3 regions of the Mesorhizobium sp. CNPSo 4688 genome follow, and region 2 is predicted to be linked to each of the others. Evidence: predicted binding sites of a transcription regulator. Region 2 holds the regulator's gene; each other region holds the start of a gene.
What was found. Region 2 encodes LexA, which represses DNA repair genes until DNA is damaged. Its sites were predicted from a motif close to TGTTCNNNNTGTGTTCNG; they were not measured.
Positions count from the first base shown of each region.

Region 1: a site for LexA is predicted at 1,947-1,964, ahead of dinB (DNA polymerase IV). Genes of this name have one in related genera too.
Region 3: a site for LexA is predicted at 1,415-1,432, ahead of ssb (single-stranded DNA-binding protein). Genes of this name have one in related genera too.

Region 1 covers NZ_JBWLUY010000011.1:252,885-256,156, reverse strand. Annotated here, with positions in the region: gene AC04SH_RS22725 (hypothetical protein) at 1-178, opposite strand, end outside; gene AC04SH_RS22720 (hypothetical protein) at 370-1,134, opposite strand; gene AC04SH_RS22715 (hypothetical protein) at 1,557-1,793, opposite strand; gene dinB (DNA polymerase IV) at 2,023-3,264, shown strand; gene AC04SH_RS22705 (excalibur calcium-binding domain-containing protein) at 3,268-3,272, opposite strand, start outside.
Region 2 covers NZ_JBWLUY010000001.1:194,689-197,960, reverse strand. Annotated here, with positions in the region: gene AC04SH_RS01070 (ComEC/Rec2 family competence protein) at 1-908, shown strand, start outside; gene lexA (transcriptional repressor LexA) at 902-1,654, opposite strand; gene AC04SH_RS01060 (molybdopterin molybdotransferase MoeA) at 1,772-2,977, opposite strand; gene moaC (cyclic pyranopterin monophosphate synthase MoaC) at 2,977-3,272, opposite strand, start outside.
Region 3 covers NZ_JBWLUY010000001.1:318,936-322,207, forward strand. Annotated here, with positions in the region: gene AC04SH_RS01675 (OsmC family protein) at 1-326, opposite strand, end outside; gene AC04SH_RS01680 (DUF2306 domain-containing protein) at 354-749, opposite strand; gene ssb (single-stranded DNA-binding protein) at 790-1,314, opposite strand; gene AC04SH_RS01690 (cupin domain-containing protein) at 1,524-1,913, shown strand; gene AC04SH_RS01695 (ArsR/SmtB family transcription factor) at 1,958-2,272, shown strand; gene AC04SH_RS01700 (SRPBCC family protein) at 2,269-2,742, shown strand; gene AC04SH_RS01705 (ATP-dependent Clp protease proteolytic subunit) at 2,771-3,272, shown strand, end outside.

The sequences.
Region 1 (3,272 bases), on a different contig from region 2:
GATTGAGCGCGTAGTAGCCGCCGAAGATGGCGCTCGTCACCCAGCCCAGCAGGTTGATATGCGCATGCGCCGGAAAAGCACTGTGCTCGCCGGAAATGGCCATCTGCAAGCCGGCCGCGATCCCCAATATGAGGAACACGATGGCGGTTTTGAAAAAGAGCTCTGAAACCTTAGGCATGTCGTTCTCCCCCGATGCCGTTACCCCGGTATTGCGAAGGCTACACTCGGGAGTGAAGATTTTCCATACCGTACTTGGGGTTAGTAACGGTTTTCCCTTGATATTGGCGCTCCCCCGTGCCGTCAAAAAAGCCGCCGGGGCGAACCCCGGCGGCTTGGTCATTCGACTGGCCGTTTTAGCCGCGATCGGCTTTACGGCGTTGCCGGAGGAGTCAGCGTGGCGGCCATCTGGTCGATCTTCTCGGCAAGCACGCCGTTGGCCCATTCGGTGACCTCGGGGTCGACCGGCTTGTTGGCCATATCGGCGAGTGCGTCATCGAGCGACGGGATATTGGCAGCAGCGTCGGCCGCAGCCTCCTGCGCCTTCGCAGCCGCTTCTTCAGCATCCGTGACCGCAGCCTCCAGATCCGCCATCGTTGCGTCCTGGGCCGCCTGCTCCTCGGCCGTTGGCGGCGTATCCACATGCGCTGCATCGAAGGCCGCCTGCTGGGCGGCCACCGCCTCCTCAGCCGCCGTCACCGCCGCATTTGCCTCGTCAACCGCGGCTTGGGCGTTCTTGGCAACTGCCGACGCCGTCACATAAGCCTGAACGCCAGCGAAATTCTTGCTCTTGGAGTTCAAATAGGCGTTGATGTTGCGTTGCAGCGAGTTCAGCCGGCCAAGCTTGGCGTGGATGTTCTTTTCCTTGGGCGTCGCGGCGACTTCGACGTCATCGACAGCCTGGTCGTCGGTCGAGGCCTTCTTGCCGGCATGAGCCGATGCCGATTTGCCATGCGAAGCGCTGTTGCCGGATTTGCCGCTACTGCCGTTGCCGCCGCCATGGCCGTTGCCGCCGCCGCTGCCACCGCCATGGCCGTGACCACCACCGTTGCCGTTACCACCAGCACCAGCCAGGGCCGGAGAGGCCAGGAGCGCAAACGCGGCAAGCGCCGCCAAAAGAGTTTTTCGGGATGTCATGATACCTCCTCGGGGGATAGCCCATCTCCGCCGACTCGCTATAGCAGCGCCGTATGAGAATTTGCTAATTCGATGGAGTAAACTTTAGATAAATGGGGTTGCGATGCGCGACAATCGGCCTGCAAAAGGCTGGAGACATTTTTGTAACTGATTGAAATGTAAGATAAATATGGAAATCACAGAGCGGATCAGCCCTTTGCGCGACTGACGCCCTATACTGATCAGACCTTAGGCCCTATTGGCTGTGATACTTAGGTCGCGACCAGCGGAGCCATGACCGTCGTGGCGTAACTTATCGAGCAGGCGTCGAATGCTAGATACGACATCACCGGGCAGCCACCAACGTGATGATCGAGCTTCCGGCAGAGCCGTCGAGGCCGCCCGGGAAGGATGGCCCTTTCAAGCGCTTGCGGCATTTGAGCCTATGGCATCAGCAGGATATCGGCGCCCGACTGCTCGTCGAACAGCACCGCGCAGCCGCGTCCCAGCGCCACCGCCGACAGTGCGTTGGCGACTGCCTCGTCCGGCGACACAAAATCACCGGTCAGCACCCGCAACTCTTCCACGGCCTTGGCCATAGACACGCAGTGCCCGGCAACGCGATCGCTCGCGCAGGCGTCAGCGACGCTGACGAGGTCGATCATTTCGAACTGGCTCATACCGGCCTCCATGAAACCGTGTCCCATCGAGACAATGAACGCGGCGGCGAGAGACAATGTTCCCTGCGCCCGGCGGCAAGGCGGATCAATCGACTGCCGGTTCTCCAGCGAATTCACTGGAGTTAAGCACCTCGCTTGACAGTGAGCCCTGTTTGTTCTCTATTTGTTCGTCAAAACCACCCTAGCAACAGACGCGGCTAATGCTGCAACGCCCAAAGGAACGGCCGGGATGGAACCCACCATCCTGCATGCGGATCTCGATGCCTTCTATGCCTCGGTCGAGCAGCTGCTCGACCCGTCGCTCAGGGGCAAGCCGATTGCCGTCGGCGGCGGTGTCGTGCTGGCCGCCTCCTACGAGGCCAGGGTTTTTGGCGTGCGCGGCGGGATGCCGGGGCGGCGCGCGCGGGAGCTTTGCCCGCAGTTGATCTTTGTCGGCGGAAATTTCGGCGAGTACCAGAGGCTGGGCGACGCCGCGATCAAAGTGCTCGACGATTTCACGCCGCTGGTCGAGCGCATCTCGATCGACGAGGCCTTTGCCGATGTCGCCGGCTGCACGCATCTGTTCGGGTCGCCGGCCGAGATCGCCGCCAGGGTGCGGCGGCGTGTGCGGGCTGAACTCGGCCTGCCGATCTCGATCGGTGTGGCGCGCACCAAGCACCTGGCCAAGATCGCCTCGCAAGTGGCGAAACCCGACGGGCTGGTGGTGGTCGATCCGGCAACGGAGCTCGCCTTCCTGCACGACCTGCCGGTCGGGTTGATGTGGGGCGTCGGCCCGGCGACCAAAGCGCGGCTGGCCGAGATCGACATCGAGACCATCGGCCAGTTGGCCAAGACCCACAGCGGCGCGTTGCGCCGGCTGCTCGGCCCCGCCGCCGGCGAGAAGCTGGCATCGCTGGCGTGGAACCGAGATCCGCGAAAACTCGAGACGCACCGGCGGGCGCATTCGGCCGGCGCGCAGTCGGCGCTCGGCAAGTGGCCGGCCGAGGCCCATGTGTTCGGACCTGTTCTTCTGCATCTGGCAGACCGGGTCGCCAGCCGGCTCAGGGCAAAATCGCGACCCGGCCGCACGGTGACGGTGCGGGTGCGTTTCGCCGATCTGCACGCGGTCACGCGCTCGGTGACGCTCGATCAGCCGGTTTCGGCGACCGCGATGCTGGCCGAAATCGCCGAGGAGCTGGTACGCGGCGTGCTGGCCGCCAACCCTCGGGAAAAGACCATCTCGCTGCTAGCGATCTCGGTGTCGCAGTTGGAAGACAGTGCCGAGCTGCAGCTCGAGCTACCGCTCGGCCTCGATGACGAGAAGCAGCGGCCCGGCAGCAAAAAGGGCCTGGCGCGCTTTGGCGCCGACCGTGCCATCGACAAGATCCGCCAGCGCTTTGGCAGAGAGGCGGTCGGCTATGGCGCGGTGGCGCTGGAAGCCCGGCGCTCGGTCCCCGACGCCTTCCGCGAACTAGCGGAAAAGGAGCTGTGAAAACTATC
Region 2 (3,272 bases):
TGTCGCCACTCAGCCTGCTCGCCAATCTGGCGGTGATGCCGATCGTCTCGCTGGTCGTCATGCCGTTTGCGGTGCTCAGCGCGCTGGCCATGCCGTTCGGCGCCGATGGGCCGTTCCTCTATGTCATGGGCAAGGGGCTGACGGCGATGATCGCCATCTCCGCCTGGATTTCTCAGCGTTCGCCGGTCGATGCCGTCGGGCTGATCTCAATCCGCTCGGTGCTGCTGGTAGCGGTCGCCCTCGTCATCGCCACCATGGCCACCACCTGGCTGAGGCTGGCGGCCGTGCCTTTCGCGCTGGCCGGCCTGTTGACTGTGCCGCAGGTGCGCACGCCCGATGTGCTTATCTCGGAGGATGCGCATCTGGTGGCATTGCCAATCGGCGGCGGCGAACTCGCGCTCAACCGGGAACGCTCGAACGAATTCACCACCGATAATTGGAAACGGGCATTGAGAGCCGAAACCATTATCCCGCCTGAGATTTTCGAGGCAACGGACACGCGGTTCGATCTAGAGCCACTCGACTTGCCGCCAGGCTCGCCCTTCTATTGCACAGGCAATCTCTGCATTGCCCGGCACCCCGCCGGAGCCATCATCGCGCTGGCAAAAGACCGCAACACAGCGCGGCCAGCCTGCGCTTTCGCGAGCCTGATCGTCATCGACGACGCCACCGCCTACAATCCGTGCCGCGACCCGCTGGTGCTGGTCGTGACCAAGAAGCAACTTGCCCGCGATGGTAGTGCCGCCGTCTTCTTCGACCCACAATCGGCCGCGACAGCGCCAACCATCCGCTTCGCCGTCGACAAGCCCTATCGTCCCTGGCACGAGCAACGCCGCTTCTCACGCGAAGCGCGTGGAATGCCGCCTTATAAGCAGCCCGAGAAGTACAAACCTAAACCGGCTCAGTAGCGCCTGATCAGCCCAACCAGCTTGCCCTGCACCTTGACCCTGTCCGGCCCGAAGATGCGGGTTTCGTAGGCCGGGTTGGCGGCTTCCAGCGCGATCGAGGCGCCCTTGCGGCGGAAGCGCTTCAGCGTCGCTTCCTCTTCATCGACCAGCGCCACCACGATCTCGCCGGGGCTCGCCGTATCGGCATTGCGGATGATCACCGTGTCGCCGTCGAAAATGCCGGCCTCGATCATCGAGTCACCCTTGACCTCGAGCGCGTAGTGTTCGCCGCCCATAATCATGTCCGGCGGCACCGAGATCGAATGGGTCTGGTGCTGGATGGCGTCGATCGGCACACCGGCGGCGATGCGGCCCATCACCGGGATCGACACCGCGGAAACCGCGTCGTCATTGCCGGCCGACATCGAACGAGAAGAGGAGGCCGGCTTGATCTGGCGGCCGAGACCGCCTTGCCCCTGACCGCCTTGACCGAGACTGCCCTGGATGACGCTCGGCGAAAACTTCTTCGCCGCGTTGAGGCCGGGCGCGATCGAGTCGGGCAGCCGCAGCACTTCCAGTGCTCGAGCCCGGTTCGGCAGCCGGCGAATGAAGCCGCGCTCCTCCAGCGCCGTGATCAGGCGATGGATACCGGACTTCGAGGCAAGGTCGAGCGCCTCCTTCATCTCGTCGAAAGACGGCGGGATTCCGCTCTCCTTCAGGCGTTCATGGATGAACATCAGGAGTTCATGTTGTTTGCGCGTCAGCATCGCGGCCCCCACGGGTTCTGAAACCAGAATCGGAAAAAACAAACCCAGAACAAACACTATCTGTTCCAGTTGTGTTCCGCAACCTTTTAAAGTTTAATGAATGTGTTGACGTTTTGTTCAGCGTAACATCAGCACGCTGCAGGCCGCACCCGCGGCTGAGGCCGGAGCGAAGGGCTCGCGCACGATCAAGCCGTTGGCGTCGGCCAGCATTCTCAGCATCGAGGAATCCTGGATGCCGAATGGCGTTGCCACCAGTGCGCCGGCTTCATCCCGGACCACGGCGCGCACATAGTCTTGCCTGAGATCGTTGGCCGGCATCGCGGCGCCAAGTTGCGCCGGGCGAATGTCCTGCCGATGGACGCGGCCGCCGAGCTGCGCCAACAGCGGCTTCAGGAACAGCTGCGAACAGACCAGGCTCGCCACCGGATTGCCGGGCAGGCCGATGCACCTGATATCGCCGAGACGCCCGAACATCAGCGGCTTGCCCGGGCGCATGGCGAGCTTCCAGAAATCGAGCTTCATGCCTTCGCCGGTCAACACGTCGTGCACGAGGTCGTGGTCGCCGACCGAGGCGCCGCCGAGCGTCACGATAACGTCGGCCTTTGCCGCGACAGCCTTGCGCACCAGCGCCGCTATGTCGGCCTTGCGATCTGCCGCGATGCCGAGATCAAGCGCTTTGGCGCCGACAGACTGCGCGGCGGCCACAACACCGTAAGCGTTGGAGGAGATAATCTGATCCGGACCGGGGTCACGCCCCGGCGGCAGCAATTCGTCGCCGGTGGCGATGATCGCGACCAGAGGCCGGCGCACGACGTTGAGCCTCGGATGATTGGCCGACGCCGCAAGCGACAATGCGGCCGGATCGAGCACGCGACCTTTTTGCAGGAGCAGGTCGCCTTGCGAGAAATCCAGTCCACGGCGGCGGATGTTACGGTCTTTCGCGGTCGGCTCGGTGACCTCGATATGGCCATTGCCAAGGTCGCGGACATTCTCCTGGATGACGATCGTGTCGGCACCTTCGGGCACCGGCGCGCCGGTGAAAATGCGGACAGCCTCCGCCCTGCCGACAGAGCCGTCAAAGCCGCGTCCGGCCGGGGCCATGCCGATCACCGAAAGCCGCGCCGGGGCGGATGCCACATCCTGCGCCCGCGCGGCATAGCCGTCCATGGCGGACGCGTTGAAAGGCGGCTGGGTGCGTAGCGCCACGACAGGCTCCGCCAGCACCCGGTCGGCCGCATCCGCCAGCGCGACGCTCTCGGCCGGCAGCGCCGCAGCGCCGTCCAGCAGGCGCTCCAGCGCCTCGGCGACCGGGACAAGCGCCATCAGGCGCCCGCCTTGTAGTCGCCGGACTTACCGCCGGTCTTTTCCACAAGCCTTATGCCGGAAATCACCATGGCGCGATCGGCCGCCTTAGCCATGTCGTAAATAGTCAGGCATGCCACCGAGGCTGCGGTCAGCGCTTCCATTTCGACCCCGGTCTTGCCGGTGACGCGGGCGAGCGCGGTGACCCTGAGGCCGGGCAGCGCCGCGTCCGGCTCGATGTCGACCGACACCTTGGTCAACAGCAGCGGATGGCAGAGCGGGATCAGCTCATGCGTCTTCTTGGCTGCCATGATGC
Region 3 (3,272 bases), 120 kb from region 2:
ATGGCGCGCTGGACCTTGTCGTGCGAGAGCGCGCGGCCCGTGACGGTGAAATGCATGTGGATGCGGGTGAAAACTTTTGGATCGGTTTCGGCTCGGTCGGCATCGAGTTCGACGGCGCAATCCTCGATCGCCTCGCGGCCTTTTTCCAGAATGTGGACGACATCATAGGCCGAGCAGCCGCCGGTGCCGATCAGCACCAGCTCCATCGGGCTCGGGCCCGGCGTCTTGCCTTCAGGACCGGAGGCGGTTCCCAGCACCACCTTGTGGCCGCTGCCGGACTCGCCGACGAAAGTGCGCTCTTCAACCCATTTGATCCGTGCTTTCACGGCAATCATCCTCCTGGAAAGACATCCCTAGCCGAACACGACCGCATGCATGATGCGGCCGGGCAGCAGTGTGAACACGCCGGCGCCGATCAGCGCGAAAACATAGAGCGAAATCATGACCCTGCGATGTTTGGCTACGCGATGCCTATGCGCGTGCCAGATCGCCAGCGGCACGGTGATCAACACCAGGATCGACAAGATATGGATCAGGCTGAACGGGCCGATGAGGCGGATCTGCTGGATCCAGAAGCTGGAGGCGGCGATGGCCAGCATCAGCGCCGCCCAGGCATAGCCCATCACGCGGTGGCGCGTCGTGCCTTTCGGCAGCGCCAACTGGGCGCCGCCCAAGGCAAGCGCGGCTAGCGCCGCGAAGGCGTGCCATGGAATGGGAGGGGGCGCCGATAGAAGCGGTCCGAGCGACATCGCGCCCTCTCCTCAAATGCCCTTCACGTGGCCTTGATACTCAGAACGGGATTTCGTCGTCCAGTTCGCGCGACGAACCACCACCGCCGCCACCCTTGGAACCACCGCCACCGCCGCGGTTGAAGCTTTCATTGGGGCTCGACTGGCCGAAATCCGAGCCACGGCTCGCACCGCCGCCACCGGCATAATTGCCGACCTGGCCGCCACCCTCACCGCGTGAATCGAGCATCTGCAGCTCGCCGCGGAATTTCTGCAGCACGACTTCCGTCGTGTATTTGTCGGCGCCGGTCTGGTCCTGCCATTTGCGTGTCTGCAGCTGGCCTTCGACGTAAACCTTCATGCCCTTCTTAAGATATTGCTCGGCGACCTTGGCGATCTGGTCATTGAAAATGACGACGTTGTGCCACTCGGTCTTTTCCTTGCGCTCGCCGGAATTCTTGTCGCGCCAGCTTTCGGACGTCGCGATGCGGATGTTGACGACCGGATCACCCGAATTCAGGCGGCGGATTTCAGGGTCCGCGCCGAGGTTTCCGACCAGAATGACCTTGTTGACGCTACCCGCCATGACACTTCTCCGCGCTCATCCGAAACAAATTTTAAGTCGCTCACCTTACAGCCTGCATGCGATCCTCGCTTGCCGCGGCTGGCTTTTCCCACAAGGTTTTTGTTCTTTTTTTGTTCTATTCTTGTCTGCCCCGGCTGTCAAGAATGTCAGCAAGAGGTAGGGTATGCGTCTGAAATTGCGACTATGCCGGGATCGAAAGGCGGAGGCGAATGAAAGTCATTGCGCATCTGGACCAGCCGCGAGAGCAATGGCGAGCGGGCGTGGAAACCCGCATGCAAGTTTCCGCCGGCAACCGAGCGAGCCAGCTTTGCCTGTTCGAACAGTGGGTTCAGCCAGGCGTCGGGGCTCCGACACACCAACACCCAGTCGAGGAAGTGCTGACCGTCATCGCCGGGATCGCTGAAATGTGGATCGACGAAGGACGTCTGACACTGATTGCCGGACAATCGCTTCTCATTCCTGCCCAACGAAAACATGGGTTTAGAAACGTTGGCACCGAAACGCTTCACATCCAGGCCGTGCTGGCGTCGCCGATCTTCGAGGCGACTTTCGAAGGGGCCGCCGAGCCGGTGAGGCGCTGGCTTCCGGCGGCGCCATAAAAGACCGCTTGCCAAATCAATAAGTATCGACTTATGCTTTTGTCATGGTCGAAGCAGAGATTTTTCGCGCCCTGGCCGACCCGACGCGCCGCGCCGTCTACGAGCGGCTGGCCGGAGGCGAGATGAGCGTATCGGAACTGCGCACCGGCATGAGTGTGTCGCAGCCGGCGGTGTCGCAACACCTCGCCGTGCTGCGCGGCGCCGGTCTGGTCAGCGAAAGGCGGGCCGGCCGCAACGCCTATTATCGCGCCGAGCCGCAAGGGCTCGATCCGCTGCTCGGCTGGATCGAACGCTACCGCGCATTCTGGCCGGAACGCATCGAAAGGCTGAAGGCTGTTTTGAAGGACATGGACCAATGACCGATGAAAAGCAGGCTCCGGCCGCCAAAGATGCCCTCGCCTTCGAATGTGACCTCCCGGACGCACCGGAAAAGGTGTGGCGGGCGCTGACCGTGCCGGAGCTTTTGGCCGCCTGGATGATGCCGAATGACATCAAGCCGGAAACCGGCAACCGCTTTGCCTTTGCCGGGCCGGACGCGCCGATCGAGTGCGAAGTGCTTGATGCCGAACCGGGGCGACTGCTGCGCTATTCCTGGCGCGAGCGGTCCGACACCGGCGATGCCAATGGGTTGGACAGCATCGTCACCTTCACGCTCGCCCGCACCGTCTCAGGCGGTACGCATTTGCGCATCGTCCATGATGGGTTTGTGCAGGCGGCCACGCCCGCGGTGGCGATGGCGAGCGCCGGTTGCCGGCTTTCGCTCGGTGCTTACAAGCTCAAACCGCCCATGGCCGCGAATACGCCACGCCTGTTGCTGCGCGCCGCCTGAGCCCAAGAAAACAAACGGAGACAATGAGATGAGCGGCTTTGCCAATCTGGTGCCGATGGTGATCGAGCAATCGAGCCGCGGCGAACGCGCCTTCGACATTTTCTCGCGGCTGCTGCGCGAGCGCATCATCTTCATCAATGGCGAGATCAATGACGGCATGTCGGCACTGGTCTGCGCCCAGCTTCTGTCGCTGGAATCGGACAATCCCGACAAGGAGATCTCGCTCTACATCAACTCGCCGGGCGGCGTGGTGACCAGCGGCTTCGCCATCTACGACACGATGCAATATGTCAGTTGCCCGGTGTCGACCGTGTGCATGGGCTTTGCCGCCTCGATGGCTTCATTCCTGCTGATGGCGGGAACGCCCGGCCGGCGCATCGCGCTGCCAAACGCCAGCATCGTGCTGCATCAGCCCCTGGGTGGCTTCCAGGGCCAGGCCTCCGACATCCAGCGCCACGCCGAAGGCATTTTGCGCACCAAGCGGCAGATGACCGAGCTCTACGCGCAGCATTGCGGCCGCACCTATGAAG